4 regions of the Streptomyces peucetius genome follow, and region 4 is predicted to be linked to each of the others. Evidence: riboswitches for the same ligand, from Rfam matches in the RefSeq annotation. Region 4 holds a riboswitch; each other region holds the start of a gene.
What was found. A riboswitch is a leader RNA that binds a small molecule or an ion and turns the genes downstream of it on or off. The one in region 4 is predicted to bind cobalamin.
Positions count from the first base shown of each region.

Region 1: another riboswitch for cobalamin. It lies ahead of OGH68_RS24455 (ribonucleoside-diphosphate reductase subunit alpha); the one in region 4 lies ahead of OGH68_RS02445 (energy-coupling factor ABC transporter permease).
Region 2: another riboswitch for cobalamin. It lies ahead of OGH68_RS30825 (ABC transporter substrate-binding protein); the one in region 4 lies ahead of OGH68_RS02445 (energy-coupling factor ABC transporter permease).
Region 3: another riboswitch for cobalamin. It lies ahead of OGH68_RS08055 (cobalamin biosynthesis protein); the one in region 4 lies ahead of OGH68_RS02445 (energy-coupling factor ABC transporter permease).

Region 1 is NZ_CP107567.1:5,281,156-5,288,425, reverse strand. Features, by position in the region: gene OGH68_RS24475 (GntR family transcriptional regulator) at 271-1,035, shown strand; gene OGH68_RS24470 (DUF3311 domain-containing protein) at 1,214-1,495, shown strand; gene mctP (monocarboxylate uptake permease MctP) at 1,492-3,126, shown strand; gene OGH68_RS24460 (GNAT family N-acetyltransferase) at 3,210-3,713, shown strand; cobalamin riboswitch at 3,758-3,892, shown strand; gene OGH68_RS24455 (ribonucleoside-diphosphate reductase subunit alpha) at 4,025-6,385, shown strand; gene OGH68_RS24450 (ribonucleotide-diphosphate reductase subunit beta) at 6,385-7,270, shown strand, end outside.
Region 2 is NZ_CP107567.1:6,819,195-6,826,464, reverse strand. Features, by position in the region: gene OGH68_RS30835 (ABC transporter ATP-binding protein) at 1-34, opposite strand, end outside; gene OGH68_RS30830 (FecCD family ABC transporter permease) at 31-1,044, opposite strand; gene OGH68_RS30825 (ABC transporter substrate-binding protein) at 1,041-2,078, opposite strand; cobalamin riboswitch at 2,116-2,313, opposite strand; gene OGH68_RS30820 (MbtH family protein) at 2,442-2,651, opposite strand; gene OGH68_RS30815 (non-ribosomal peptide synthetase) at 2,648-7,270, opposite strand, start outside.
Region 3 is NZ_CP107567.1:1,742,528-1,749,797, reverse strand. Features, by position in the region: gene OGH68_RS08065 (putative cobaltochelatase) at 1-412, opposite strand, end outside; gene OGH68_RS08060 (cobyric acid synthase) at 549-2,054, opposite strand; gene OGH68_RS08055 (cobalamin biosynthesis protein) at 2,051-3,001, opposite strand; cobalamin riboswitch at 3,094-3,232, opposite strand; gene OGH68_RS08050 (hypothetical protein) at 3,366-3,587, opposite strand; gene OGH68_RS08045 (inorganic phosphate transporter) at 3,599-4,831, opposite strand; gene OGH68_RS08040 (class II aldolase/adducin family protein) at 5,040-5,729, shown strand; gene OGH68_RS08035 (alpha/beta hydrolase) at 5,890-7,014, shown strand; gene OGH68_RS08030 (hypothetical protein) at 7,104-7,270, shown strand, end outside.
Region 4 is NZ_CP107567.1:510,102-517,371, reverse strand. Features, by position in the region: gene OGH68_RS02465 (heavy metal translocating P-type ATPase) at 1-1,015, shown strand, start outside; gene OGH68_RS02460 (energy-coupling factor ABC transporter ATP-binding protein) at 1,438-2,310, opposite strand; gene cbiQ (cobalt ECF transporter T component CbiQ) at 2,307-3,056, opposite strand; gene OGH68_RS02450 (energy-coupling factor ABC transporter substrate-binding protein) at 3,063-3,410, opposite strand; gene OGH68_RS02445 (energy-coupling factor ABC transporter permease) at 3,407-4,096, opposite strand; cobalamin riboswitch at 4,126-4,322, opposite strand; gene OGH68_RS02440 (PTS-dependent dihydroxyacetone kinase phosphotransferase subunit DhaM) at 4,418-4,825, opposite strand; gene dhaL (dihydroxyacetone kinase subunit DhaL) at 4,822-5,433, opposite strand; gene dhaK (dihydroxyacetone kinase subunit DhaK) at 5,490-6,482, opposite strand; gene OGH68_RS02425 (hypothetical protein) at 6,733-6,882, opposite strand.

The DNA.
Region 1 (7,270 bases), 4.8 Mb from region 4:
ACCAGTACCGGGAGCTTGGCCTAGACCTTTAGGGGTGTCAAGGGTGTATAAGAAGGGCTGTCGTGTCCGTTATCGGACCGACACCTGAGGGAGGGCGACGACCCGTGACCGGTCCGTGCCACCATGTGAGCCGCCAGGTCCTGCCCGGCCGATCAGGCCGGGTCAGCGAGCGGGCGTGCCAGGGCACGCGAGCCCGGCGGGATCGGCCGGACAGGGCTGGAGACGGAGGAGCCGGTGACGGCAGGAGCACAGCAGTCGGGAAGGCGGGCCATGACCACGGACGGGGGCGGCACCGAGGCCGAGGGCGGGGCACAGACCCGTACCGCGCGCGTACCCAAGTACTACCGGCTCAAGCGGCACTTGCTGGACATGACGGAGACCCTGCCGCCCGGCACACCCGTACCGCCGGAACGGACGCTCGCCGCGGAGTTCGACACCTCGCGCACCACGGTCCGCCAGGCGCTCCAGGAGCTGGTCGTGGAGGGCCGGCTCGAACGCATCCAGGGCAAGGGCACGTTCGTCGCCAAGCCCAAGGTCTCGCAGGCGCTCCAGCTCACCTCGTACACCGAGGACATGCGCGCACAGGGCCTGGAGCCCACGTCCCAGCTGCTGGACATCGGATACGTCACGGCCGACGACACCCTGGCCGGACTGCTCGATATCACGGCCGGCGGCCGGGTGCTGCGCATCGAACGGCTGCGGCTGGCCAGCGGCGAGCCGATGGCCATCGAGACCACGCACCTGTCCGCCAAGCGCTTCCCGGCACTGCGCCGCAGCCTGGTGAAGTACACCTCGCTCTACACGGCACTGGCCGAGGTGTACGACGTCCACCTCGCGGAGGCCGAGGAGACGATCGAGACCTCGCTCGCCACCCCGCGCGAGGCCGGGCTGCTCGGCACGGACGTGGGCCTGCCGATGCTGATGCTCTCCCGCCACTCGCTGGACGCCCGGGGCGAGCCCGTGGAGTGGGTCCGCTCGGTCTACCGCGGTGACCGGTACAAGTTCGTCGCCCGGCTCCAGCGCCCGGGCGACTGACCTCCGCCCACCCCAGCACACATGGCGCCGCAACGTGTTGCGGCGCCATGTCCCGTTTTGCGCCGCCCGACCGGCAGTCGTTGCCGTACCGATATACGGACGGGGGGTGACTGCGCGCGAACGGCTCGCCTAGATTTCGTGCCCATTACAAAGGTGACCAGTGAGGGGACGGAGCCGCATGTCAGCAGTACCCGATGCGCCCGACGCGCCACAAGCGCCCGAAGCGCCACAGCCGGTCGTCACACCGGTGCGCGTGATCATCGCCCTCTGCCTCTTCACGCCGTTCGTGGCGATGCTCTGGGTCGGCTCCTATGCGAAGGTCGACCCGACCTTCATCGGGATGCCGTTCTTCTACTGGTACCAGATGCTCTGGGTGCTGATCTCGACGATCCTGACGATGATCGCGTACAAGCTGTGGCAGCGTGACCAGCGCGCCCGCAAGGGGGGTGCGTCCCAATGAACGAGGGCGTCAACGGCGTAGCACTCGCCGTCTTCATTTTTTTCTTCGTGGCCGTCACGGTCATGGGCTTCCTGGCCGCGCGCTGGCGCAAGGCCGCCAACGAGAACAGCCTCGACGAATGGGGCCTCGGCGGCCGTTCGTTCGGCACCTGGGTGACCTGGTTCCTGCTCGGCGGCGACCTGTACACGGCGTACACCTTCGTCGCCGTGCCGGCGGCCATCTACGCGGCGGGCGCGGCCGGCTTCTTCGCCGTCCCGTACACGATCCTCGTCTACCCGCTGATCTTCACCTTCCTGCCGCGGCTCTGGTCGGTGTCGCACAAGCACGGGTACGTGACGACCTCGGACTTCGTCCGTGGCCGCTTCGGCTCCAAGGGCCTGTCCCTGGCGGTCGCGCTCACCGGCCTGCTCGCCACGATGCCGTACATCGCGCTCCAACTGGTCGGCATCCAGGCCGTGCTCGACGTCATGGGCGTCGGCGGCGGCGAGACCACCAACTGGTTCGTCAAGGACCTTCCGCTGCTGATCGCCTTCGGTGTGCTCGCGGCCTACACGTACTCCTCGGGTCTGCGGGCGCCGGCACTGATCGCCTTCGTCAAGGACACCCTGATCTACATCGTCATCGCGGTGGCGATCATCTACATCCCGATCAAGCTGGGTGGCTTCGACGCGATCTTCGCCAGCGCCAGTGAGAAGTTCTCGCAGGTCAACGAGGCGACGGGCAAGCCGACCGGGGCGCTCGTGCCCGGCGACGCCGGTCACTGGGGCTACGCCACCCTGGCGCTCGGCTCGGCACTCGCGCTCTTCATGTACCCGCACTCGATCACGGCGACGCTCTCCTCGCGCAGCCGTGAGGTGATCCGCCGCAACACCACGATCCTGCCGCTGTACTCGGTGATGCTGGGTCTGCTGGCGCTGCTCGGCTTCATGGCGATCGCGGCCGGAGTGAACGTCAAGAACGGCCAGCTGGCCATCCCGCAGCTGTTCGAGAACATGTTCCCCGCCTGGTTCGCGGGCGTCGCCTTCGCCGCCATCGGCATCGGCGCCCTGGTCCCGGCGGCCATCATGTCGATCGCCGCGGCGAACCTGTTCACCCGCAACATCTACAAGGACTTCATCAAACCCGACGCGACACCGGCGCAGGAGACCAAGGTCTCCAAGCTGGTCTCGCTGCTGGTGAAGGTCGGCGCCCTGGTCTTCGTCCTCACCATGGACAAGACGGTCGCCATCAACTTCCAGCTACTGGGCGGCATCTGGATCCTGCAGACCTTCCCGGCGCTGGTGGGCGGCCTGTTCACCCGCTGGTTCCACCGCTGGGCGCTCATCGGCGGCTGGGCGGTCGGCATGATCTACGGCACGGCCGCCGCGTACGGCGTCGCCAGCCCGACCCAGAAGCACTTCGGCGGCTCGTCGGACATGATCCCGGGCATCGGCGAGATCGGCTACATCGGTCTCACCGCGTTCGTGCTGAACGTCGTCGTGACCGTGGTCCTCACCTTCGTCCTGCGGGCGGCCAAGGCCCCCGACGGCATCGACGAGACCAGCCCGTCCGACTACACCGCCGACGCGGGCGACCCGGGCGTCAAGGTCGAGCTCCCGCCGGCCACGGCCGGCGCGCCCGGCGGTCACTGACCGATCGCGCGCCGAGGGCCGTCGCACCTCCCCCCGGGGAAATGCGGCGGCCCTTCGCCGTGCTCTGATGCACACTGCCGGGCATGGACATCACCATCAGGAGAATCCGCCCCGAGGAGTACACGGCGCTCGGCGAATTGACGTGCCGCGCGTACATCGACGGCGGGCTGCTGGACTTCGGCGAGGAGGACCCGTACGCCGACGTGCTCCGCGACGTCGCGAGCCGGGACGCGCAAGCAGAGGTGTACGTCGCCGTCGACGAGGCGGACACGCTGCTCGGCGGGGTCGCGTTCGTGCCGGACGGCGGCCCGTTCGCCGACATCGCGGTGCCCGGCGAGGCCGAGTTCCGGATGCTTGCCGTGGACGAGAAGGCACGCGGCCGCGGCACGGGCGAGGCGCTGGTGCGCACCTGCGCGGAACGGGCGAGGGCGACGCCCGGCTGCGTACGGCTGGTGCTGTCGACGCAACCCACGATGTACGCGGCGCACCGGGTCTACGGCCGGCTGGGCTTCGTACGCACCCCCGAACGGGACTGGTCCCCCATCCCGGCCGTCCCGCTGCTGACGTACGCGCTGGAGCTCTACTAGACCTCCCGACACAACATGTGGGGGGTGGCTCAGCCAACCGCCCCCACATGTATGCTCATCTCGCTGTCGCCGCAGGGGAATCCGGTGCGAATCCGGAACTGTCCCGCAACGGTGTGTTCAGGTGCGCTTCGCCGTGCCCGTTACGAGTCCGACGACCTGCCGACGGCGCATCCGGTTCGACCGATCCGGATGCCCAGACGTCCGGGCCTCGCGGATGGGCCGGTGGACGCCGTGCGCCGTGCTGTCCAGGTACGCGCCGCCACGGCCCCCGCCTCCCCGCCGGCCCAGAACCGAGCGAGGGAGAGCACCACATGACCATCGCGCCAGCCGATCCGGTTTCAGCGACCCGGCAGGAGGACGGCCCCGGGACCGCCCTGCTGCGGCTCCTGACGGACCTCACGGCCGACCTGGCCGACACCGACCCCGGCAGGGTCGCCGCCGCCGCGCTGCGCGGCCGGCACGCCGGGTCCGACGAGGCCGAACTGCGCTCCCTCGCCACCGACGCCGCCGCGGGCCTCATCTCCGAGGACCCCGCCTACTCCAGGCTGGCCGCGCGTCTGCTCACCCGCACGATCGCGGAGGAGGCCGCCGGGCAGGGCGCGGTGTCCTTCTCCGCCTCGGTCGCCGTCGGCCACCGCGAGGGTCTGATCGCCGACCGCACGGCCTCGTTCGTCGCGCTGCACACGGACCGGCTCGACGCGCTGATCGACCCCGAGGGGGACGACCGGTTCGGCTACTTCGGTCTGCGCACCCTTTACAGCCGCTACCTGCTGCGGCACCCGATCACCCGCGAAGTGATCGAGACGCCCCAGCACTTCATGCTGCGCGTCGCGTCCGGACTCGCCAAGGACGACACCACACACGCGGTGGACGAAGTGGCCGCACTGTACGGGCTGATGAGCCGACTCGACTACCTGCCCTCCTCCCCCACCCTCTTCAACTCCGGCACCCGCCACCCGCAGATGTCGTCCTGCTACCTGCTGGACTCTCCGCTCGACGAGCTCGACTCGATCTACGACCGCTACCACCAGGTCGCCCGCCTCTCCAAGCACGCGGGCGGCATCGGCCTCTCGTACTCCCGCGTCCGCGCCCGCGGTTCACTCATCCGGGGCACCAACGGGCACTCCAACGGCATCGTGCCGTTCCTGAAGACCCTCGACGCCTCGGTCGCCGCCGTGAACCAGGGCGGCCGGCGCAAGGGCGCCGCCGCGATCTACCTGGAGACCTGGCACGCGGACATCGAGGAGTTCCTGGAGCTGCGCGACAATACCGGCGAGGACGCCCGCCGTACGCACAACCTGAACCTCGCGCACTGGGTCCCCGACGAGTTCATGCGCCGCGTCGAGGCGGACACCGACTGGTCGCTGTTCTCCCCGGTCGACGTCCCCGAGCTGGTCGACCTGTGGGGCGAGGAGTTCGACGCCGCCTACCGCCGGGCGGAGGCCGCCGGGCTGGCCCGCAAGTCCGTCCCTGCCCGCGAGCTGTACGGCCGGATGATGCGTACCCTCGCGCAGACCGGCAACGGCTGGATGACGTTCAAGGACGCCGCCAACCGCACCGCCAACCAGACCGCGGAGCCGGGCCGGGTCGTCCACTCCTCGAACCTGTGCACCGAGATCCTCGAGGTCACGAACGACGGCGAGACCGCCGTGTGCAACCTGGGCTCGGTCAACCTGGGCGCGTTCGTCGACGAGGAGGCCGACGGCGGGATCGACTGGGACCGGCTGGACGAGACCGTCCGCACGGCGGTGACCTTCCTCGACCGGGTCGTCGACATCAACTTCTACCCGACCGAGCAGGCCGGCCGGTCGAACGCCAGGTGGCGCCCGGTGGGCCTGGGCGCGATGGGCCTGCAGGACGTCTTCTTCAAGCTGCGGCTGCCCTTCGACTCGCCCGAGGCGAAGGCACTCTCCACGAGGATCGCCGAGCGGATCATGCTGGCGGCCTACGAGGCCTCCTGCGACCTCGCCGAACGCAACGGCCCGCTGCCGGCCTGGACCGAGACCCGCACGGCACGCGGCGTGCTGCACCCCGACCACTACGGCACCGCGCTCAACTGGCCCGAGCGCTGGGAGGCGCTGCGCGCCAGGGTCGCCGAGACCGGCATGCGCAACTCCCTGCTGCTCGCCATCGCGCCGACCGCCACCATCGCCTCGATCGCCGGCGTGTACGAGTGCATCGAGCCGCAGGTGTCCAACCTGTTCAAGCGCGAGACCCTCAGCGGCGAGTTCCTCCAGGTCAACTCCTACCTGGTGGACGAGCTGAAGAGGCTCGGGGTGTGGGACGCGCAGACCCGGGAGGCCCTGCGCGAGGCGAACGGCTCGGTGCAGGGCTTCGGCTGGGTCCCCGCCGACGTGCGCGCCCTGTACCGCACGGCCTGGGAGATCCCGCAGCGCGGTCTGATCGACATGGCCGCGGCCCGTACCCCGTTCCTGGACCAGAGCCAGTCGCTGAACCTGTTCCTCGAGACGCCGACCATCGGCAAGCTCAGCTCGATGTACGCGTACGCCTGGAAGCAGGGCCTGAAGACGACCTACTACCTGCGCTCGCGCCCGGCGACCCGCATCGCCCGCGCCGCGTCCGCGAGCGTGCCCGTGCCCGTGCAGGCGAGCCCCGAAGAGGCCGTCGCCTGCTCCCTGGAGAACCCCGAGTCCTGCGAGGCCTGTCAGTAATGTCGGAGAACAACGCCAAGAACCTGCTCGACCCGGGCTTCGAACTCACCCTCCGGCCCATGCGCTACCCGGACTTCTACGAGCGCTACCGGGACGCCATCAAGAACACCTGGCACGTGGAGGAGGTCGACCTCCACTCCGACGTCGCCGACCTGGCCAAGCTCACCCCCGGTGAGCAGCATCTGATCGGCCGGCTGGTCGCGTTCTTCGCGACGGGTGACTCGATCGTCGCGAACAACCTGGTGCTCACGCTCTACAAGCACATCAACTCCCCGGAGGCGCGGCTGTATCTGTCGCGTCAGCTGTTCGAGGAGGCGGTGCACGTCCAGTTCTATCTGACGCTGCTGGACACGTATCTGCCCGACCCGGACGACCGGGCCGCCGCGTTCGCCGCCGTGGAGAACATCCCGTCGATCCGCGAGAAGGCGCAGTTCTGCTTCCGCTGGATGGATTCGGTGGAGAAGATCGACCGGCTGGAGACCAGGGCCGACCGCCGCCGTTTCCTGCTGAACCTGATCTGCTTCGCGGCCTGCATCGAGGGCCTGTTCTTCTACGGGGCGTTCGCCTACGTCTACTGGTTCCGCTCGCGCGGACTGCTGCACGGGCTCGCGACCGGCACCAACTGGGTGTTCCGGGACGAGACGATGCACATGAACTTCGCCTTCGAGGTCGTGGACACCGTCCGCAAGGAGGAGCCGGACCTCTTCGACGACGAGCTTCGGCAGCAGGTCACCGACATGCTTGCGGGGGCCGTCGAGGCAGAGCTGCAGTTCGGCCGGGACCTGTGCGGTGACGGCCTGCCGGGCATGAACACGGAGTCGATGCGCGAGTACCTCCAGTGCGTCGCCGACCAGCGCCTCACCCGGCTCGGGTTCGGCCCGGTGT
Region 2 (7,270 bases), 6.3 Mb from region 4:
CCGTGCGTGAGACGCGGTCCGCTTCGAGTGTCATGAGGTGGCCTTCCGGGCCCGGTAGAGCACGAGGACGAAGGCGGGCACGCCGACCAGGGAGGTCATGACGCCCACGGGCACCTCCTGGGGTTCCAGGACGGTACGGGCGAAGGTGTCGATCCACACGAGGAAGACGGCTCCGCCCAGCGCGGCGGCGGGCAGCAGCCTGCCGTGGCCCGGTCCCACCAGGGCGCGGGCGGCATGGGGCAGGACGAGCCCGACGAAGCCGATGGCGCCCGCCGAGCTGACCAGAGCGGCCGTGAGCAGCGCCGTGACGGTCAGCAGCACCAGCCGGGTACGGGCCACGTTCACGCCCAGCGTCGCCGCCGCGTCCTGCCCGAAGGCGAACGCGTCGAGGGTGCGGCCGTGTCCCAGGCACACGACGAGACAGAGCGCGAGGGCCACGAGGCAGAGCCGTACGTCGGCCCAGCCCGCGCCGCTGAGCGAGCCGAGCAGCCAGAAGAGCACGCCCCGAGTGGTCTCGGCATCGGCGGAGGTGACCACGACGAAGGAGGTCAGCGCGGAGAACAGTTGCATCGCAGCGACACCCGAGAGCACCACCCGGTCGGTGGTGCCGCCGAGCGTGTGGCTCAGCACCAGCATCAGCGCGAAGGAGACCACGGCGCCGACGAAGGCGCCCCCGGAGATCGAGAGCGCTCCCCCGCCCACGCCGAGGACCACCACGACGACGGCTCCGGTCGAGGCCCCGGAGGAGACTCCGAGGACGAAGGGATCCGCGAGCGGATTGCGCAGCAGGGACTGCATCACCGCGCCGCACACGGCGAGTCCGGCCCCGCACACCGCTGCCAGCAGCGTGCGGGGCAGCCGGAGGTTCCACACGATCCCGTCGCGGATCGGGGTGAGGCCGGAGGCGTCCCCGCCGAGATGGGAGGCTACGGCGGACCAGACGTCGACGATGCCGATGTCCGCCGGGCCGACGGTGATGGCGAGGGCGACGGACAGGACGAGGATCACGAGCCCCACCGCCGTGCGCGACAGGGTCGCCGTCACTTCGTCCTGCCGTGCGCGCGCAGGGCGGCGGCGACCTGCTCGACGCCCTCGACGGTGCGGATCGTCGGATTCATGGCCTGGCCGCTGAGCAGGACGTACCGCTTGTTTCGTACCGCGTCCATGTTCCGGGTGACCGGGTCGGACTCCAGGAAAGCGATCTTCTTCGCGGCGCTCTCCGCGGTCTGCGACTTCCGGGTGAGGTCGCCGATCACGAGGACGTCGGGGTTGCGGTCGGCGACGGTTTCCCAGTTGATCTGCGGCCATTCCTCCGTGGTGTCGTCGAAGACGTTCTTCGCGCCGAGTTCTCGGGTGATGATGCCGGGAGCGCCGCAGCATCCCGCCATATAGGGGGATTCGGAGTTGGCGAACCAGTACAGGAGGGTGACGTCCGAGGCGTCGAGGCCCGCCGTCGCCTTCTCCACCCGTGCCTGGAGCCGGCCGACCAGTTCCTCGCCGCGTTCCTCGACGCCGAAGACGCGGGCCAGGTCGCGCACCTCGCCGTAGACCGTGTCCACGCTCAGTGGTGCGGTGCGGACACCGTCGCCGTCGCCGCTGTTGTCCTTGCCCTGGCAGTCCGACGGGGAGAGGTAGGTGGGCACGCCCAGCTGCTCGAACTGCTCCCGCGTGGCCACACCGCCCTTGCCCAGGGTGGACGCGAACGAGGCGGCGACGAAGTCGGGTTCGGTGTCGAGCACCTTCTCGAAGGACGGGTTGTTCTCCGCCAGCCGCTCAACGCCGGCGTTGGCCTTCTCCAGCCCCTTCATCACGGGGTCCGTCCACATGGCGGTGCCCGCCATCCGGTCGGCGAGGCCGAGGGAGAGCATGATCTCGGTGGTCCCCTGGTTCAGCGAGACCGCGCGCCGCGGCCCGTCACCCGCGAAGGACACCTTCCGCCCGCAGTTGTCGATCACTCGGGACTCGGTGGAGGGCGCCGACGCCGATGGGCCGGACGTGCCCGTGCCGCACCCGGAGGTCAGCAGCAGGGCCCCGCACAGGAGCAGGGTGGACAGGGTCTTGGCGTGCGTGATGGGCACAGCGGATTCCTCAGCGTCGAGGGCCCTTGCGCGAGGCCCGTTCGTACGGTCCGCCAGCAGGTCTTCGGACTCGGGGTCTCCCGGACGAGGCGCCTTCCCGGACCTGTTCCCGTGGTCCAGTGGCTGTGTGCCCGCCCGTCACCCTCACCGCTGCGCGTCAGTTCCGGATTCGCACCGGATTCCCTGACTCACGTACGTCCTCGTACGGAGTGCGACTGGCTTGCGCAAGCTACCACAGCGCCCCGCGAGTCGGCCGGGGAGCGGCCTGGCCTCCCGCCCGGGACGGTCGACGGCGCGTGCGAACGCCGCCGCCCCGCGGCGGGATCGCTCCTCACCGCGGGGTGGCCGCACGGCGGGCCCGCGTCAGCCCTGCCGGGCGACGAGGCTCGCCGGGCGCAGGTCTGTCCAGTTCGACTCCACGTGGGCGAGGCACGTCTCACGGGTGTCCGGGCCGAAGGCGGTCCGCCACCCGGCCGGCACCTCGGCGAAGGACGGCCACAGCGAGTGCTGGTTCTCGTCGTTGACCAGGACCAGGAAGGTGCCCTGCGGGTCCTCGAACGGGTTGGTGCTCATGCGTTGTCACTCCTTTTGGACGGTACGGTGAACAGCTCGGAGAGCGGCCGCTCAGGATCGGCCGCCACGGTGCGCAGCAGCGCCTGGAGTTCGTCGGCCAGCCGCCGCGCCTTGGCGGTGCCCAGCAGGTCGGTCGCGTGGATCAGCCCGCAGTGCACCGGGCCCTCCCCGCGCGGCTCGTAGAAGCTGAGGGTCAGGTCCGCCCGAGCCGAGCCGGTCGGTACGGCCTCCAGCGAGCCCACACCGCCTTCCAGCTGCTCCAGGTCGGCCTGCTCGTGGTGGACCACCATGACCTGCGGCCCCTCGGGCGGCAGACCGGTCGCCCGGGCAACCTCGTCGAACGGGACGTCCTGCCGGTCCAGGGCGCTCAGCGTGGTCTCCCGCACCCGGGTCAGCAGCTCCGCGAAGGTCGGGTCGCCCGCCGTGTCGGTGCGCAGGACGACCGTGTTGAGGAAGCAGCCGACCAGGTCGGCGAGCTGGTCGTCGGTGCGGCCGGCGACCATCGTACCGATGGGCAGGTCGGTGCCGGCGCCGTGGGCGGTGAGCAGGGCTGCCAGGGCCGAGTGCAGCACCATGAACATGCTGGTGCCGGTGGCGCGGGCGAGCCCGTCCACGGCCGCGTGCAGCTCCTCGTCGAGGACGAACCCGACATGGTCGGCGGCTCGGCCGGACCCGTCGGAGGCCGCCGGGCGCGGGCCGTCCGCCGGAAGCGCCAGCTTCGCGGGTACGTCCCCCAGCGTCCGGCGCCAGTAGGCGAGCTGCTGCCCGCCCCGGCTGTCCGGATCGGTGAGGTCGCCCAGGACCTCGTGCGCCCAGCGGGTGTAGTCCGCGTAGGTGACCGGCAGCGGCTCCCAGGCCGGTGCCCGGCCCTCGGTACGGGCCGCGTAGGCCGCGGTGAGGTCGCGGAACAGCGGGACCACCGACCATTCGTCCACCGCGAGGTAGTGCATGGTCAGCAGCAGTGCCTGGCTGCCGTCGGGGCCGGTGAGCAGGCGCGCCCGCAGCGGTGCCTCCGTCTCCAGGTCCGGTGCCTCAGCGGCGAGTTCGGCCAGGCGGGCGTCGAGGCCGGCGCACGACTCCACGGCGAGCGCCGGGGCCTGGGCCGGCCGCTGGAACGCCGCGCCGCTGCGCTCGGTGAACGCTGTGCGCAGCGGCTCGTGCCGGGCCACCACATCGGCGAGGGCGGCGGAGAGCGCGTCCTCGTCGATCCCGCCCGTGGAGCGCAGGACGAGCGCGTGGTCGAAACCGGGGCTCCGGTGGTACGACTCCCACTGCGGGCGCTGGACGGGCGCGACCGGCAGCGGCTCGTCGCGCTCCTGGGCGGGGCGCAGCGCGGGACGGGCGGCGGCCGCGCCCTCCAGCTTGCCGGCGATGCCGGCCACCGTGAGCGCGTCGAAGACGTCCCTGATGCTCAGTTCGACCCCGAACTCGGTGCGGATACGGCCCAGGAGCCTCATCGAGGCCATGGAGTGGCCGCCGAGCGCGAAGAAGTTGTCGTGCACGCCGACGCCGTCCAGCTTGAGGATCTCGCAGAACAGTTCGGCGAGCCGGGCCTGCGTCTCGGTGGCCGGGCGGGCGTCGCCGGTCATCGCCGACCAGTCCGGCGCGGGCAGCGCCTTGCGGTCCAGCTTGCCGTTGGGCGTGAGCGGCAGCGGCCCGCCCAGCGGCACCACGAGCGCCGGGACCATGTACTCGGGCAGCAGCCCGGCCACATGGGCGCGCAGCTGCTGCGGGTCGAGTTCACCGGCCTCGGGCACCGCGTAGCCGATCAGGCGGACGATGTCGCCGTCGCGGTCGGGCAGTACGGCGGCCTGGGCGACCGACGGGTGTCCGCCGAGCGCCGCCTCGATCTCGCCGAGTTCGATCCGGAAGCCCCGCACCTTGACCTGGGTGTCGACCCGGCCGAGGAAGTCGAGGTTGCCGTCCCGGCGCCAGCGGGCCCGGTCACCGGTCCGGTACATCCGGCTGCCGGGCTCCCCGAACGGGTCGGCGACGAACCGTTCCGAGGTCAGACCCGCCTTGCCGAGGTAGCCGCGGGCGAGGCCGCGCCCGGAGACGTACAGCTCGCCCACCACACCGGGCGGGACGGGCCGCAGACGGTCGTCGAGCACGTAGCAGCGCGTGTTGGGGTCGGGCCGGCCGATGGGGACCCGGCCGGACGGGCTGCCGCCGTGCTCGCGGGCGGGCCACAGCGTGGAGTTGACCGTCGCCTCGGTGAGGCCGTAGGCGCAGATCAGGTGGGCCGTGGCGCCGAACCGCTCGAACAGGTCCGGCGGCACGGTCTCGGTGCCGACCAGGACGGTCGACCCCTCGGGCAGTTCGCAGCCGGGCGGCAGCGCCGACACCAGGGACGGAGGCAGGATCATGTGCGTGATCCGCTGGTCCGCGAGGAAGTCGGTGAGCGCCGGTCCGGCGACGCGGGCCTCGTCGGTGATGAGGACGAGCCGGCCTCCGTGGCACAGGGCCATCGACAGCTCGAAGGCGAAGACGTCGAAGCCGATCGACGCGAACTGGAGCACCCGGCTGTCGCGTTCCAGGCCCATCCGGTCGACGGCCGTGGCGACGAGGCTGGAGATGCCCTCGTGGGGCACGACCACACCCTTCGGCCGGCCGGTCGAGCCGGACGTGTAGATCACGTACGCGGCCTGGTCCAGGGCGATCGGGGCGACGCCGAGGGGCGCGTCGGACAGCGCGTCCGACTCGGCTGCCGTGTCCGGGGCGTCGAGGAGGAGCACGGGGACGCCCGCCACGTCGGGGATCTTCCCCGCGACCGGTTCGGTGCCGACCACGAGGGCCGCCGCCGAGTCCTCGATCATGTAGGTGAGGCGGTCGCCGGGGTGGACCAGGTCGAGCGGCAGGAACGCGGCGCCCAGCTTCAGCGCGGCGACCACCGTGGCGATCATGTCCGCCGACCGGGGCACGGCCACGCCGACCACGCTCTCCGCACCGACACCGCGCGCGGCGAGCAGCCGGGCGATGCGGTTGGCACGGGCGTCGAGCTGCGCGTACGTCACCGAGCGGGAGCGGTCGACGACGGCGACCGCGTCGGGCCGCTCGGCGAGCCGCCGCGCGAACAGGGCCGGGAACGACTCCTCGTCCACCTCGCGCGCAGCGCCGTTGAATCCCTCCAGGACCAGCCGCCGTTCGTCGTCGGCGAGGATCTCCGCCTGCGACAGGGGCTGTCGCGGGGCGGCGACGAGCGCCGCGACCAGCCTGCGGAGCCGGTCGCCGAGCCGCTCCGCGGTCTCCTCGTCGAACAGTTCGGTGGCGAACTCCAGACGGCAGTTCAGCGAGCCGGTGCCGCCGTCGTCCGGGGTGTGCTCGGTGAAGCTGAACACGAGGTCGAACTTCGCTGAGCGGATCCGGAACGGCACGTACTCCAGCCCGAGGCCGGGGAGTTGCAACTCGGCGCCGGTGCGGGCGTGGTAGCCGACCATCACCTGGAACAGCGGGTTCCGGGAGAGGGAGCGCGTCGGGTTGAGCTTCTCGACGACGGACTCGAACGGCACGTCGGCGTGGGAGAACGCCGCCAGGTCGGTCTCGCGGACCCGGGCGAGCAGCTCGGTGAAGCTGGGGTCGCCGCTGACATCGGTGCGCAGCACCAGGGTGTTGACGAAGAAGCCGACCAGCTCGTCCAGCGCCTCGTCGCTCCGGCCGGCGATGGGCGAGCCGAGCGGGATGTCCGTGCCGGCGCCCATGCGGTGGAGCAGGGCGGCGACGGCCGCGTGCACCACCATGAACATGGAGGCGCCGGTCTCGCGGGCGAGACGCTTCAGCCCCTCGTGGACCCGGGCGTCGAAGTCGATGTCGAGCTCGGCGCCGGTGAACGCCGGGCGGGCGGGCCTGGGCCGGTCGGTGGGCAGTTCCAGCTCCTCCGGGGCCCCGGCCAGCGTCGTGTGCCAGTAGTCGAGCTGCCGGGCGGCCAGGCTGCCCCGGTCGGCCGGGTCGCCGAGCAGCCGCTGCTGCCACAGGGCGTAGTCGGCGTACTGGACGGGCAGCGGCTCCCAGTCGGGTGCCGCGCCGTCGAGGCGCGACGCGTAGGCGGTGGCCAGGTCCCGCAGGAACGGCCGGTCCGACCACTCGTCGGTGGTGATGTGGTGCAGCAGCAAAACGACGACGTGGTCCTCGGGCGCCAGCTCCACGAGCGTGGCCCGCAGGGGCAGTTCGGCGGCGAGGTCGAACGGCCTGCCCACGGCCGCGTCGATGACGGCAGGCAGTTCCTCCTCCGCCGCCCGGACGCGCTCGACCACGGGGCGTGCCTGCTCGGCGGGCAGGACGCGCTGGAACACCTCGCCGTCGGGCGATGTGGAGAAGACCGTGCGCAGGGCTTCGTGGCGGGCCGTCACATCGGCGAGGGCGGCGGTCCACGCCTCGGTGTCGAGGGTGCCGCGCAGCCGCATGACCAGCGGAAAGTTGTACGCGGCCGAGGTGCACTCGATCTGCTGGACGACCCACAGCCGCTGCTGGGCGTGGGACAGCGGCAGCTCGTCCGGCCGCTCGCCGGCCGTGAGCGCCGGGCGGGCGGCGCCGCCGGACCGGGCGGCGCGCTCCACCAGCTCCGCGACGGTGGGCGCCTCGAAGAGATCCCGGATGGCCAGCTCCGCGTCGAGCGCGGTTCG
Region 3 (7,270 bases), 1.2 Mb from region 4:
CCACGTAGAGGATCCCGCGATGCGCGTCGGCGAGCAGCCCCGGCTCGAACGCCTTCACGCCCTCCGAGAGCGCCCGCTCGATGTCCAGCGCGCCGACCAGCCGGTCCTCCGAGGCGCCGACGGGCAGCTCGACCAAGCGTGTGGGCCGCGCCTCCGCGGCTGCCGCCGCCTCGTGCGGACCGTCCGGGCACGACGGGTCCGGCGCGGCGGGCGCGCAGGAGAAACGGCACCCCGCGACGACGTCGAGGCCGGGCATCAGCGAGGCGAGCGCACGCACCGCGGTCGACTTCGCGGTGCCCTTCTCACCCCGCACGAGCACGCCACCGACCGCCGGACTGACCGCGTTGAGCAGCAGCGCCAGCCGCAGGTCGTCCATCCCGACGACCGCGGTGAACGGATAGGGGGTGCTCATCCTTTGATCACTCCTTCGTTTGAGCCGGGCGGGCGCAGCCCCGCCGGCTTCTGGGGCGCGGGCGTCCGGTGCAAGTTCCCACGGGCCGCCGGGCCCGCGGGAAGGGCGGGGCGGGGCAGCGGCCCGCCGCCGCCCCTCACGGCGCCCCCGGCGGCACGAACGGCAGCCCTGCCGGCGCCCCGCCCTCGATGAGCCGCAACAGCGCCTCCGTGTCGGCGTGTTCTTCGATCAGGTCGCCCAGCCGGTCCAGCTGTTCCTCCCGCAGCGCCCCGAAACTCGTGTCGGGGGCGGGCACGAAACGCCGGCCCGCCTGCGCGGCCACCTCCCGGAGGAACGCGCGCCGGAAGGCGTCGCTCTCCAGCGACCCGTGCCAGTGCGTCCCCCACACGGTGCCGACGCGGCAGCCGTCCAGGAAGGGTTCCCCGCCCGTCACCTCGGCGACGCCGTGATGGATCTCGTAGCCCTCGACGTGCTCGCCGAGTGCCTCGCCGACGGGCCGCTCAAGCGTCTTCTCCCGCGCGAACCGCACCCGAACCGGCAGCAGCCCGAGCCCTTCGACCTCACCGGCCCTGGACTCGACGTCGTCCTCGATGCGTTCGCCGAGCACCTGGAAGCCGCCGCAGATGCCCAGCACCGGGCGCCCCTCCGCCGCCCGCCGCGCCAGGGCGTCCGCGAGACCCCGCTCCCGCAGCCACGCCAGTGCCCGCACCGTCCCCCGGGTGCCCGGGACCACGACCAGATCGGCGTCCACGAGCTCCTCCGCACGGTCCACGAACCGCACCACCACGCCCGGTTCGGCCGCCAGCGCGTCGACATCGGTGAAGTTCGACATCAGCGGCACCGCGCAGACCGCGACCCGCAGCACGTCCTCACCGACGGGTGCCGTCACGGCCGACTCGCGTACCGCGCCCCGCAGGGACACCCGCAGACCGTCCTCCTCGTCGATGCCGAGCCCGTGCGCGTACGGCAGAACACCGTAGGTGCGCCGCCCGGTGAGGCCGTGCAGCATGTCGAGCCCCGGCTCGAGCAGCGACACGTCACCGCGGAACTTGTTGACCAGATAGCCCGCCACGAGCGACTGGTCCTCGGGGCCCAGCAGCGCCGTCGTACCGAAGAACTGCGCGAACACCCCGCCCCGGTCGATGTCGCCGACCACCAGCACCGGCAGCCGGGCCGCCCGCGCGATGCCCATGTTCACGATGTCCGTGCGCCGCAGATTGATCTCGGCCGGACTGCCCGCCCCTTCACAGATCACGGCGTCGTACGTGCCCCGCAGCTCCTCCAGGCATGCCATGACGGGCTCGAACAGCTCTCGTTGCCGGTTCCCGTGGTAGCCCTTGGCGCTCATCTCACCGACGGGCCTGCCCATCAGCACCACCTGGCTGGAGCGGTCGCTGCCGGGCTTGAGCAGCACCGGATTCATCAGCGCCGTCGGCTCCACACGCGCGGCCTGCGCCTGCATCGCCTGAGCCCGCCCGATCTCCGCGCCCTCACGCGTCACGAACGAATTGAGGGACATGTTCTGCCCCTTGAAGGGCGCGACCTTCACCCCCTGCCGCACCAGCCACCGGCAGATCCCGGCCGTGACGACGCTCTTGCCCGCGTCCGAGGTGGTCCCGGCGACCAGCAGCCCACCGCTCATGTCCGCCTCCGCTTCAGTGCTCCCGCCGCGAGCCGCGCGCCCGTACAGACAACCAGGGCCGCCGCCCCGACCCGGCGCGACAGCCGCACGGCCCGCTCGATGTCGCCGAACTGCACGGCCCGTCCCGTCCCGCCCAGCACCGGCCGGTGCTCGACCCGCCCGCCGTACGAGAGGGTCCCGCCCAGCCGCACGCCGAGCGCGCCCGCGAAGGACGCCTCCACGGGGCCCGCGTTGGGGCTCGGATGCTTGCCGGCGTCGGCCCGCCAGGCCCGTACGGCGCCCCGCGGGTCCGGCCCGCAGACGGCCGCCAGCACGGCGGTCAGCCGTGCGCCCGGCCAGCCGGCCACATCGTCCAGGCGGGCCGACGCCCAGCCGTAGCGCCGGTGTCGGGGCGACTTGTGTCCGACCATGGCGTCCAGGGTGTTCACCGCGCGGAAACCCACCAGCCCGGGCACGCCCGCCACGGCGCCCCACACGAGGGCACCGACGACCGCGTCGGAGGTGTTCTCGGCGACGGACTCGACGACGGCGCGCGCGATCTGCTGCTCGTTCAGGGCCTGCGGGTCCCGACCGCAAAGATGCGGAAGCCGCTCCCGCGCCGCCTCGACGTCCCCGGCGGCCAGCGCGTCACCGATCGCCGCGGCCTCGCGCCCGAGTGTCGTGCCTCCGACGACGGCCCAGGTGGCCGCGGCGGTCAGGGCGACGGAGGCCGTGGGGGAGCGGCGTACGGCGTGGGCAGCCAGGGCCGCCGCGGCCACGGCGCCGCCCGCGCACACGGCGGCGTGCAGGACGCCCCGGCCGCGGTGGTCACGCCACAGGGCACGCTCGACGGCGCCCGCGACCCGCCCGAACGCGGCGACCGGATGTCCCCGGCGGGGATCGCCGAGGAGTCGGTCGCCGATGAGGCCGGCTGCGGCGCCGTACAGGAAGATCCGGTCGGCACGCACGGGATCAGTGGGCCGGGAAGTGCTGGAGTCCGACGGACAGGGCGGTACCGCGGCCGGGCATGGCAGGAGTCCTCACTCAGGGTCCGCGCCCTGGTTCGACGTGACGGGCGGCGAGAGTTCCTGGCTCCCCGGGTGGTTGCTCCCCCGGGTGACAGTGGCGGGACCGCGCCGGATTCGCACCGGACTTCCTCTTCTGCCGCCGTTGATGGCCACGGCAGTCCACCACGTGCGCGAACGCCCGTCAACTCACCCTTGACCTGCGGCGGGACAGTGTGCCGAGTCCCACACCGGCGGACACGCGCAGGCCGGGCCGGACCCACCCGCGGGTGGCTCCGGCCCGGCCTGCGGGCGGACTGTCGGGACGTCAGGCGACGATCAGATAGATCCCGTAGGACACGGCCGCCGCGCAGAGCGCGAAGCAGGCGTACGCGCCGCTGCGGGCCAGCAGGCCGGAGCCTCCGGCCTGCTGCGCGGCCTCCTGCTTGGTCAGGCCCACGATGCCCACGGTGAACAGGCCCACCAGGGCGACGGTGGCGACGAGGCTCACGCCGAACACGGAGCCGAGGGCTACCCAGTCGATCTTCATGCTGCTGTTCCTTACACCGTGGCCGTACGAGCCGACTCGGGCTCGGCCGGGGCGGGGATCGTGGTCTTGAAGTCGCCGGCGGGCGGCGGGGTGACGGCCGCGATGGCGGTCGTGACGACTCCCGCCGGCTCGTCGGCCGCCGTGTCGACGTCGTTGACGTTGGTGTGGTCGACGACCTGGCGGCGCGAGATGAACCAGATCGCGATGCACGAGGCGACGAGGAAGACGGCGACGGCCGCGACACCCCAGTCACCCTGCTTGGTGACGAACTCGGAGCCCGCCGCGACGAGGCCCGCGGCCGGCAGGGTCAGGCCCCAGGCCACGAACATCCGGGTGGCGGTCGACCAGCGGACCACGCCGCCCTTGCGGCCGAGGCCCGCGCCCATGACGGCGCCGGAGCAGGAGTGCGTGGTCGACAGGGAGAAGCCGAGGTTCGAGGAGGCGAGGATCACGCTGGCCGCGCTGGTCTGGGCGGCGAAGCCCTGCTGCGGCTGGAGGTCCGTGAGGCCCTTGCCCATGGTGCGGATGATGCGCCAGCCGCCGAGGTAGGTGCCGAGCGCGATCGCCACACCGGCCGAGACGATGACCCACATCGGAGGGTTGGACCCGGGGGCGAGGACGTTGCCGGCGACAAGGGCCAGCGTGATGATGCCCATCGTCTTCTGGGCGTCGTTGGTGCCGTGGGCCAGGGAGACGAGGCCGGCGGAGGCGATCTGCCCGGCGCGGTACCCCTTGGCGGTGGCCTTCGCGTCGGTGTTCCTGTCGACCCGGTACGTCAGCCGGGCGGCCAGCATGGCGGCGAGGCCGGCCACGACCGGGGCCGCGACGGCCGGGATGAGCACCTTGGTGACGACGACGCCGCCGTTGACCCCGGCGAAGCCGACCGAGGCGACCGTGGCGCCGATCAGACCGCCCATGAGGGCGTGCGAGGAACTGGACGGCAGGCCCACCAGCCAGGTGAGCAGGTTCCATAGGATGGCGCCGACGAGCGCCGCGAAGATGACTTCAGGTGTGATGCCTGATTCGTCGACAAGTCCGCTGGAGATGGTCTTGGCGACCTCCACGGAGAGGAAAGCGCCGACGAGGTTCAGAACGGCGGACATGGCCACCGCGGTCTTGGGCTTCAGTGCGCCGGTCGAGATGGTCGTCGCCATCGCGTTGGCGGTGTCGTGGAAACCGTTCGTGAAATCGAACACGAGCGCTGTCACGATCACAATCGCGAGCAGCAGTGTGATGTGTTCCATTTACCCAGGCAATCGTTTGACGTCATTGACGCGAGGACCGTAGGCAACCTGGATGAACGGAAGGTGAACTGGGTTGGGCGCTGCGGTGTCCCCAAGTGCGGTCGACCGATTCCGCTTGTCCGATTTCGAACCTTCCCGGCGCTCACGGCAGCCACTCGAACACTGTGCGTGTTCCCGCGGCCGCGGACCCGGTGACAGGATCGCCGGCATGACTGATGAGGCGACCGGTGAAGCGACCGGTGAGGCACGGCGGGACGAGATCGAACAGGCGTGGCGGGACCTCGTGGACACCGCCCGCAGGACGGCGGCTGAAGGACTCGTCGTCGGCACATCGGGCAACGTCTCCGTACGGGTCGGCGAGCTCGTCCTCGTCACCCCTAGCGGAGTGCCGTACGAGCGGCTCACGGCGCGGGACACCGTCGCCGTCGACCTCGACGGCAGACAGGTCCTCGGTGACCTGGAACCCACCAGCGAGCTCCCGCTGCACCTGGCGGTCCACCGCGAGACCGGCGCCCGCGCCGTCGTGCACACCCACGCCGTGCATGCCACCGCGGTCTCCACGCTCGTCCCGGAGCTCCCGCCGATCCACTACATGACCGCCGCGCTCGGCGGCCCGGTCCGCGTCGCCCCCTACGCCCTCTACGGCACACAGGAGCTGGCCCGGAACATGCTCCACGCCCTGCGGGACCGTACGGCCTGCCTGCTGCAGAACCACGGGACCGTGACCTACGGCGACACCCTGCCCCAGGCGTACGACCGCACGGCGCAACTGGAGTGGATGTGCAGCGTCTGGCTGACGGCGTCGTCCGTCCCGGGCCGCACGCCGAGCCTGCTGACCCCGGCCCAGCTCGCGGCCGCGTCCACCTGCCTCGCCACGTACGGCCAACCGACCCCCTGACGCCTGCGGCGGGCTTGTCCCCTACCCGCCGCTTCCCGAACCGGGGGCGCAGTCCCCGGTTCGGGAAGGGGGGAACGGCCCCGCCCGCAACCCGCCCGCGCAGCCACACGCGCGGCCCCTCCCACTGGCCCCCGCCCCCGCCCGCCCCGACACTGGACCCGTGCGCCCGGCTACAGCGACGGCAGCGGCCGTCACCACACTGATCGGCGTCGGCGCCGCCGCAGTCGCGGCAGGCCGCTACGCGAGCCACGCCGCGCTGCGCGGTACCCGACGGCCCCTGCCGGGCGACCCCCGGCTCACCGTCCACGCCACGGCCCCCGGCCGGATCGTGCTGACCCGCAGCCTGGCATCGCTGCGCCCCGGCACGTACGGACTCGAGGGGACGGGCGTCCACGCGGTCGTGGGACCGGTGCTCGACGGCGTCCCGCACGACGCGGACACGGTCGTACGCCGGCTCGTGCGCGTCACGGAGGGTGTCCTGCAGCCCGGCACCCGGGTCCGGCTCACCCCGCAGGTGCACAAGGGCGACCCCTACGCCGCGCTCGGCATCGAGCACTCCGAGGTCCTCGTCCCCGGTGAGCTCGGCGCGCTCCCCGCCTGGTTCGTACCCGGGGCGCGCGCCACCTGGGTCATCGCCGTGCACGGCCTCGGCACCACCCGGGAACACACCATGAACGTGTTCGACTTCCTGCTCGACCAGCACTTCCCGGTTCTGTCCCTCGCCTACCGGGGCGATGCCGGTGCTCCCCGGCCGCCGGACGGTCTGGGCCATCTCGGCGACTCCGAGTGGCGCGACCTCGACGCGGCCGTCCGGCACGCGGTCCGCCACGGCGCCGAGCGCGTCATCGTCCACGGCTGGTCCGTCGGCGCCTCGATGGCCCTGCGCACCGCCGCCAACTCCGGTCTGCGGGACCGGATCAGCGGCGTGGTGCTGGACTCGCCCGTGCTCGACTGGGAGGCGACCGTGCGCCGTCTGGCCGCTGCCCGCAGAACGCCCGCCCCGCTGCTGCCTCTGGCGGTGCGGGCCGCGCAGGGCCGCACCGGACTGCACCACGACCGGCTCGCCGAAGCCGTCGACCCCCAGACGCTGGGTGTGCCGACGCTGATCTTCCACGGCCCCGACGACTCCCTGGCGCCCTGGCACCGCTCACGCCAACTCGCCGACCGCCGACCCGATCTGGTCACCCTCCACACGGTCGTGCAGGCGCCGCACGCCGCCATGTGGAACGCCGACCCGACGAGGTACCAGGAAGTCCTCCGCCGCTTCCTCACTCCCCTCATGTAAGGCGTGCAAGAGCAGGTCGGGCGGCTGCGCGGCCCGGCCCATGGGGTTCCGTTTGGGCTTTCGGGCCGTCAGCGGGAAGACTGCACCCCGTGACGTCCCGAAAGCCTGATGAGCAATTGGCGCGCAACTCCAGACTCCGTCTTGTCCGCCCGCGGTCCCTGGCCACCGCACGAACGGCCGTGACGACCCGGCGCACGCGCCCGTCGCCCCGGCCGCCGGAGGGCACGCCCGCACCGGCCGAGCTCGCGCGGCAGGC
Region 4 (7,270 bases):
CGCCAACGCGGGCCGCCACGGAGTGCTCGTCAAGTCCGCCGTGGCGATGGAGCGTCTGGCGTCCGTCAACCGGGTCGCACTCGACAAGACGGGCACGCTGACCGAGGGCGCACCGCGCGTCGCCGGGGTGCACCCCCTGCCGTCGGGCGGCCTCGACGAGGAGACCGTACTGACACTCGCCGCAGCGGCAGAGGTCCACAGCGAGCATCCTCTCGGCCGCGCGGTCGTCGCGGCGGCACGCGAACGCGGTCTGCGGCTGCCGGAGGCGCGGGAGTTCGACTCGGAGCCCGGACGCGGTGTGTCGGCGGTCGTCTCGGGCCGCACCGTACGCGTCGGCAGCCCTGCCGCGTTGCTGACCGGCGAGTGCGCGGCGGTCACAGAGGCGGAGGCCGAAGGGCGTACGGCGGTCGTGGTCGAGGCGGACGGCGAGCCCGTCGCCGTGCTGGCCGTCGACGACCGGCTCAGGGCCGGCGCACCGGAGGCCGTCGCCGCCCTCGCCAGGCTCACCGGCACCGGACCGACACTGCTCACCGGCGACAACCCGCGGGCGGCGGCGCGCGTGGCGGGCGAGGTCGGCATCACCGACGTACGTGCCGAACTGCTGCCGCAGGACAAGGTCGCCGCGGTACGGGATTGGGAACGGGCCGGCGACAGGGTGCTGGTCGTCGGCGACGGCGTCAACGACGCCCCCGCGCTGGCCGCGGCGAGCGCCGGTGTCGCGATGGGCCGGGCCGGCTCCGACCTGGCGCTGGAGAGCGCGGACGCCGTCGTCGTCCGTGACGAGGCCGCCGCCGTCCCAGCGGTCGTGGCCCTGTCGCGGCGGGCCCGCCGGCTCGTCGTGCAGAACCTCGTCATCGCGTCCGTGTGCATCGGCGTCCTGGTCGTCTGGGACCTGGCCTGGCACCTGCCGCTCCCGCTCGGCGTCGCGGGCCACGAGGGCTCCACGGTCCTCGTGGGCCTCAACGGCCTCCGCCTGCTCCGTGAGTCGGCGTGGCGTGACGCGTCGGCGGCGTGAGACCGGAGGGCCGTCTGCTGGGGCGTGGGGCCGGGAGACCCCGCGGGTTTTGCGTTCTCCGGCGTGGCCGGCTGAGGGTGTCGTGCCGCGCCGGCCGGCCTCGGCCCCCTCCTATGCGGGCGGACGCATCGCGGTGCGACGCCTGGCGCGCCGGCGGCCGGAGGATGGGCACGTGACGGGGCAGGGCGGCCGGGCGTACCGGCCGGTGGTCGGCGTTCCGCGGGCCGGGGCCCTGCCCACCGCCGGGGCCGGGTACGCGCGACAACGTGCTGTCCGCCCGCCGAGGGCAGCCGTGCGCACCGGCGGCCCGCGGCCGGCGCGTGTCGCGCTCGGACAGCGCCGGGTCCTGGGCACAGGCCACACCCCCGGTTCGCGGGCCCGGGGCTCCCATGGGCGGCGCGCGGAGCCGGCGCCGCCCGGCGTCAGCCCCGCGACGAGGTCCGGGGCGGGGCGGGGACCCGCCCGGCCACTCCGCCGCCCGGCGGCCACCCCGCCAACTCCTCCGCCGTACGCGGACCTTCCTGCCCGCCGCCCAGCAGCCCGTGCGCCCGCAGCAGTTCCGCGACCGCCGTGCCCCACGGCATGCGCAGTCGCGCCGCGTCCAGCAGAGCCCGGTCGGCCAGGAGTTCACGCGCCGGCCCGGTCCGCAGGCCGTCCGGGGTCAGCACGGCGGCGTCGTCGGCCCAGCGGAGGGCGAGATCGACGTCGTGCGTCGCCATGACGACCGTCGTCCCCGCCGCCCCCAGACCACCGAGCACCTCGAGCAGCCGCTCCTGCCCGTGCGGATCGAGCCCCGCGGTCGGCTCGTCCAGGATCAGCACCCGCGGCCGCATCGCCACCGCGCCGGCGATCGCGGCCCGTTTGCGCTGCCCGTACGAGAGCAGATGCGTGGGCCGGTCGCGCAGCGCCACGATGTCCATCGCGGCCAGGGACTCGTCCACCCGGGCCCGTACCTCGTCCTCGTCCAGTCCGAGGTTCATCGGCCCGAACGACACGTCCTGCTCGACGGATGCCGCGAACAACTGGTCGTCCGGGTCCTGCAGAACCAGCTGCACCGTCGTACGGAGCCGGGTCAGCCCGGCCCGGTCGTAGGTCACCGGCTCGCCGCACAGGCGCAGCCGGCCGGTCGCGGGCCGCAGCCCGCCGCTCAGCAGCCGCAGCAGGGTCGTCTTGCCGCTGCCGTTGCGTCCGAGCAGCGCGGTCGATCTGCCCTCCGCAAGGCCGAGACCGACGCCGCTGAGCACGGCGGGTCCGTCCTCGTAGGCGTAACCGGCGTCGACGAGTTCCACGATCACAGGGCAAACCTTTCGAGCACGAGAGTGAGGACGACGATGCCCGTCAGCAGCGCGGCGACCCCGCCGAGGAACGTGCGGGACACCGGGGCCCGGGGCACCAGCACGCGCAGTGTGCCGTCGTACCCGCGGCCCGCCAGCCCCGTCTGGAGCCGGCTCGCCCGGTCGAAGGCGCGCACGAACGCGGTCGCCCCGAGGCCGGCGAGCGAGCGCCAGGCGGCGGCCCTGGTCGTGTGGCCGAGGCGGGCGGCCTGGGCCTGGCGGATGTTGCCGATGGCGTCGAGCAGCAGAAAGCTGATGCGGTACATCACCAGCGCCACGTCGACCACCGCGGGCGGCACGCCCGCCTTCACCAGCCGGGGCAGCAGGTCCGACATCGGCGTCGTGAAGGCGAACAGCAGCACGCCCAGCGAGGCGGCCGAGGTGCGCAGCAGCAGCCGCACGGCCTCCGGCGGCCCGTCCGGCGCGAACGCGACCGGGCCGTCAGGGCCGCCCACCGCGAACAGCAGCGGCACGGCGCCGGTGACACAGAACCCCAGCGGGATGCGGAACGCCCGCCAGAGCCGGCGCGGCGCCACACCGGCCGGACCGAGCAGCACGGCGAGCGTAGCCGCGCCGACGAGGACGGCGCCCGGCCACGGCGGCAGACAGACGGCGGTCACCGTCAGGCCGAGCCCGAGGGCGGCCTTCTCGCACGGATGACGGCGGCGCCAGCGACTGCTGTGCGCCGCCACGTCGATGGGCAGCATCGGCGGCTACGCCGCCGGTGTCGTGGTGTCGGAGCCCTCTGCGGCGGCCCTGGCCCGTTCCTCGCCCTGCCGCCGGCCCCTGCGCAGCCCGAAGTAGTACGCCAGCACACCCGCGCCGAGCGCCGCCTGCAGGGAGAAGAGCGCCGACTCGACCTCGCCCGACGGCGGTTCGTACAGCGGTGAGAACCACGGTTCGTAATCCGGCTCGAGCTCCGTGATCGCCGCCTCCGCCTCCCCGTCCGCGCCGGCGAAAGGCTCCTCCTTGTGGTCCCCGAGTCCCAGGACCAGGGGCAGGACGGCCAGGGCCGCCACGGCCAGCAGCAGCAGGGTGTTGATCCTCGCGTTACGGCTCATCGGACCGCGGCCTCCTTCTTCGTACCCGGAACCAGCACGCCGAGCCTGGTCAGTTCACCCTTGCTGGAGCGGCTGAGCAGCCGCATCACCAGCACGGTGAGCAGGCCCTCGCTGACCGCCAGCGGCAGCTGCGTGACGGCGAAGATCCCGCCGAACTTCGCCAGCGCGCCCGGCACACCGCTCCCCGGGTCGGGGAACGCGAGGGCCAGCTGCACACTGGTGACGCAGTACGTGGACAGGTCGGCGGTGAACGCGCCGAAGAACACGGCGACCATCAGCGGCACATCGAACCGGCGCAGCAGCCGGTACACGCCGTACCCCGCCCAGGGGCCGACGACCGCCATCGAGAAGACGTTGGCGCCGAGCGTGGTCAGACCGCCGTGCGCCAGCAGCAGCGCCTGGAAGAGCAGCGTGATGGTGCCGAGCACCGCCATGACCGGCGGTCTGAACAGGATCGCGCCGAGACCGGTGCCCGTCGGGTGCGAGCAGCTGCCGGTCACCGACGGGATCTTCAGCGCGGACAGGACGAACGTGAAGGCGCCCGACGCGCCGAGCAGCAGGGTCGAATCGGGATTGGCCCGGACCTCGCGGGTCAGGGCCCGTGCGCCATGGACGACGAAAGGGGCCGACGCGACGCCCCAGGCGGCCGCGTGCAGCGGGGGCAGATACCCCTCGGCGATATGCATGATGTGGGAGACCCTCTCCAGCACCTCGTGGATGGACAACGCACCCTGGCCGGTCTCCTGGCTGACGGGTCATGCCGCCCGTGCTCCGCCTTCCCGGGCACCGCGCGTCCACGCGGTGTCCCAGTGGCTCCCCGTGAGGGGGTGGAGCCGGACTTCCCGATCACAGTGGCGAGGGCCGCACCGGTACTTCACCGGTTTCCCGAACACCAAGGCCCCGTGACAGTAATGCGCCCACCAGCGACATCACAAGCCGCGCACGGGCGCATCGGCCCGCGGCCGGGTGAGCCGTTCGCCACACCCCCGGCCGCGGGCCGCCCCGCGTCACTGCTTGCGGTAGCCGTACGCCTCCGAGGCCGCGGCCTCGACCGCGTCCAGATCGGCCCCCGCGGAGGCCGTCACCACGGCCGCCACCGCGCCCTCCACGAACGGCGCGTCCAGCAGCCGGGTGCCCTCGGGCAGTTCGTCGCCCTCGGCGAGCAGTGCCTTGACCGTCAGCACGGCGCTGCCCAGGTCCACCAGGACCGCGACGCCCGCGCCGCCGTCCACCTGCTCGGCCGCCGCGGTGATCAGCTCCGCGCTGGTGCCGAGACCGCCGTCCGATGTGCCGCCGGCCGGTGCCACCGGCGCTGTGCCGCCGCCCGCCAGCCCCTTGGCGAGCTCGGCGACAGCCGCGGCGACCTCCCGGCTGTGGGAGACGAGGACGATCCCGACCTGCCTGCCGTCGCTCACGGCGCCTCCACCGTCTCGGCCAGTGCGGCGACCAGCAGGGCGGACGACGTGGCTCCCGGGTCCTGGTGCCCGATGCTGCGCTCACCGAGGTAACTCGCCCTGCCCTTGCGCGCCTGCATCGGCACCGTCGCCAGCGCCCCCTGCTCGGCCGCCTCGCGGGCCGCGGCGAACGACTCCGTACTGTCGCCGAGCGCCGCCGCCGCGGGCTCGAGCGCATCCAGCATCGTCTTGTCGCCCGCCTTGGCACCGCCCAGCTGCGCCACCGCGGCGACCCCGGCCCGCAGCGCCTGTGCGAACTGCGCGGGTGTCACCTCCGCCTCGTCGCCCAGCGCCTTGCCGGTGCGCCGCAGCAGCGTCCCGTACAGCGGCCCCGACGCGCCGCCGACCGTCGACACCAACTGCCGTCCGGCCAGCACCAGCACCGCACCCGGTGTGGCCGGCGGCTCCTTCTCCAGCGCGGCGCCGACGGCCGTGAACCCGCGCCGGAGATTGCTGCCGTGGTCCGCGTCACCGATCGCCGAGTCCAACTCGGTCAGTCGGTCCGCCTCCCGGTCCACGGCGGTGGCGACGGCGGCCAGCCAGCGGCGGAAGAATTCGGCGTCGAGCACAGGAACTCCCTGGTGAGTCGATCGGTTCGGACGACGACGGTACGGCGCTGAGCCGGTCACGACCCCCATCGCAGCGCCGGGGTCCGCACCGGCGCGTCCCACAGCCTGAGCAGCTCCTCGTCCACCTGGCACAGGGTCACCGAGGCGCCGGCCATGTCGAGGGACGTCACATAGTTGCCGACGAGCGTGCGGGCCACGGACACGTCCCGCTCGGCCAGCACCCGCTGGACCTCCGCGTTGAAGCCGTACAGCTCCAGCAGCGGTGTCGCGCCCATGCCGTTGACGAGCGCGATCACCGGGCCCGACGGGCGCAGATCCTCCAGGACGGCATCGACGGCGAAGTGGGCGATCTCCCGCGACGTCATCATCGGGCGGCGCTCCCGCCCCGGCTCGCCATGGATACCGACGCCCAACTCCAGTTCCCCGGCGGGCAGGTCGAAGGTGGGGCCGCCCTTCGCCGGGGTGCTGCAGGCGCTCAGCGCCACGCCGAAGCTGCGGGACGACCCGTTCACCTGCCGGCCGATCGCCTCCACCCGCTCCAGCGGAGCGCGCTCCTCGGCGGCGGCCCCGGCGATCTTCTCCACGAACAGTGTCGCCCCGGTGCCGCGCCGCCCGGCCGTGTACAGACTGTCCGTCACGGCCACGTCGTCGTCGACCAGGACCTTCGCCAGACGTACGCCCTCGTCCTCCGCGAGCTCGGCGGCCATGTCGAAGTTCAGGACGTCACCGGTGTAGTTCTTCACGACGAACAGCACGCCCTCGCCGCTGTCGACAGCGGCGGCGGCCCGGACCATCTGGTCGGGCACCGGGCTGGTGAACACCTCCCCGGGGCACGCCCCGTCGAGCATCCCGGGCCCGACGAACCCACCGTGCAACGGCTCGTGCCCCGAGCCGCCCCCGGAAACCAGCGCCACCTTCCCCGCGACGGGCGCGTCCCGCCGGACGATCACCCGGTTGTCCACGTCCACGGCCAACTCGGGATGCGCGGCCGCCATCCCACGCAGCGCGTCCGCGACGACGGTCTCCGGCACATTGATGAGCATCCTCAACGGTTCCTCCTGGGAAGGTTCTCGGCCAGCCCCCTGAACAGGGGTCTGTCTGATCAGTCAGCATGTATGGGGTTGTGGCGCCCGACGGTCTGCGGCGGCCCCGGGCGGTGTTCCGGCGGGGCTGATGCCGACCCTACTGACCGGTCGCCAGGAACTGGTGATGCTGCTGTTGCCGATGTCCAGTATCGACGAGGCGGGGGCTGCCGAGAAGCGACGCGTCGAACGCGATGTGCGAGTCCGCTGCCTTCCTTCATCTGGCGTTCGAAGTCCCGCAGGGCGTGCAGCGCTGTCGGCAGGAGAGGGCGATGGCGACCATGGTGAACCAGGCGACGATTCCGTAGCCGATGTCACCGAGCTGCCACACCAGACGGGCTTGCTGCTCCCCGACGAGGACGTGCATCCTCCGGCGGGCGCGCGTGCGCAGGTCCGCACGCTGAACAGGGCCCCACTCGCATGGGGCCCTGAGCTACGGAAACGTTCCTTATGGGGTGTAGACCTGCCCGGTCTGGGCGCCCTCGACAGATCGGACGTACGCCTGGGCGACGTCGAACCCGCACCCCGGCGTCCGCTACCTGCCCCTGTCGGACGCGCCCCCGGTGACGGGACGCCTGGCGTGGCCGCGCACCCCCACACACCCGGCCACCCGCGCATTTCTCGACCATCTGCGGCGCGCATGACCGACACCGGGCTCACGAGGCCGTAGCCGCCGCCCAGGAGCGCGGCACATCGGTCGCGGGCGGCGGATTTCGCGGAGAGCCGGAGCTTGTATCGACGCCATCCGGTTTTGG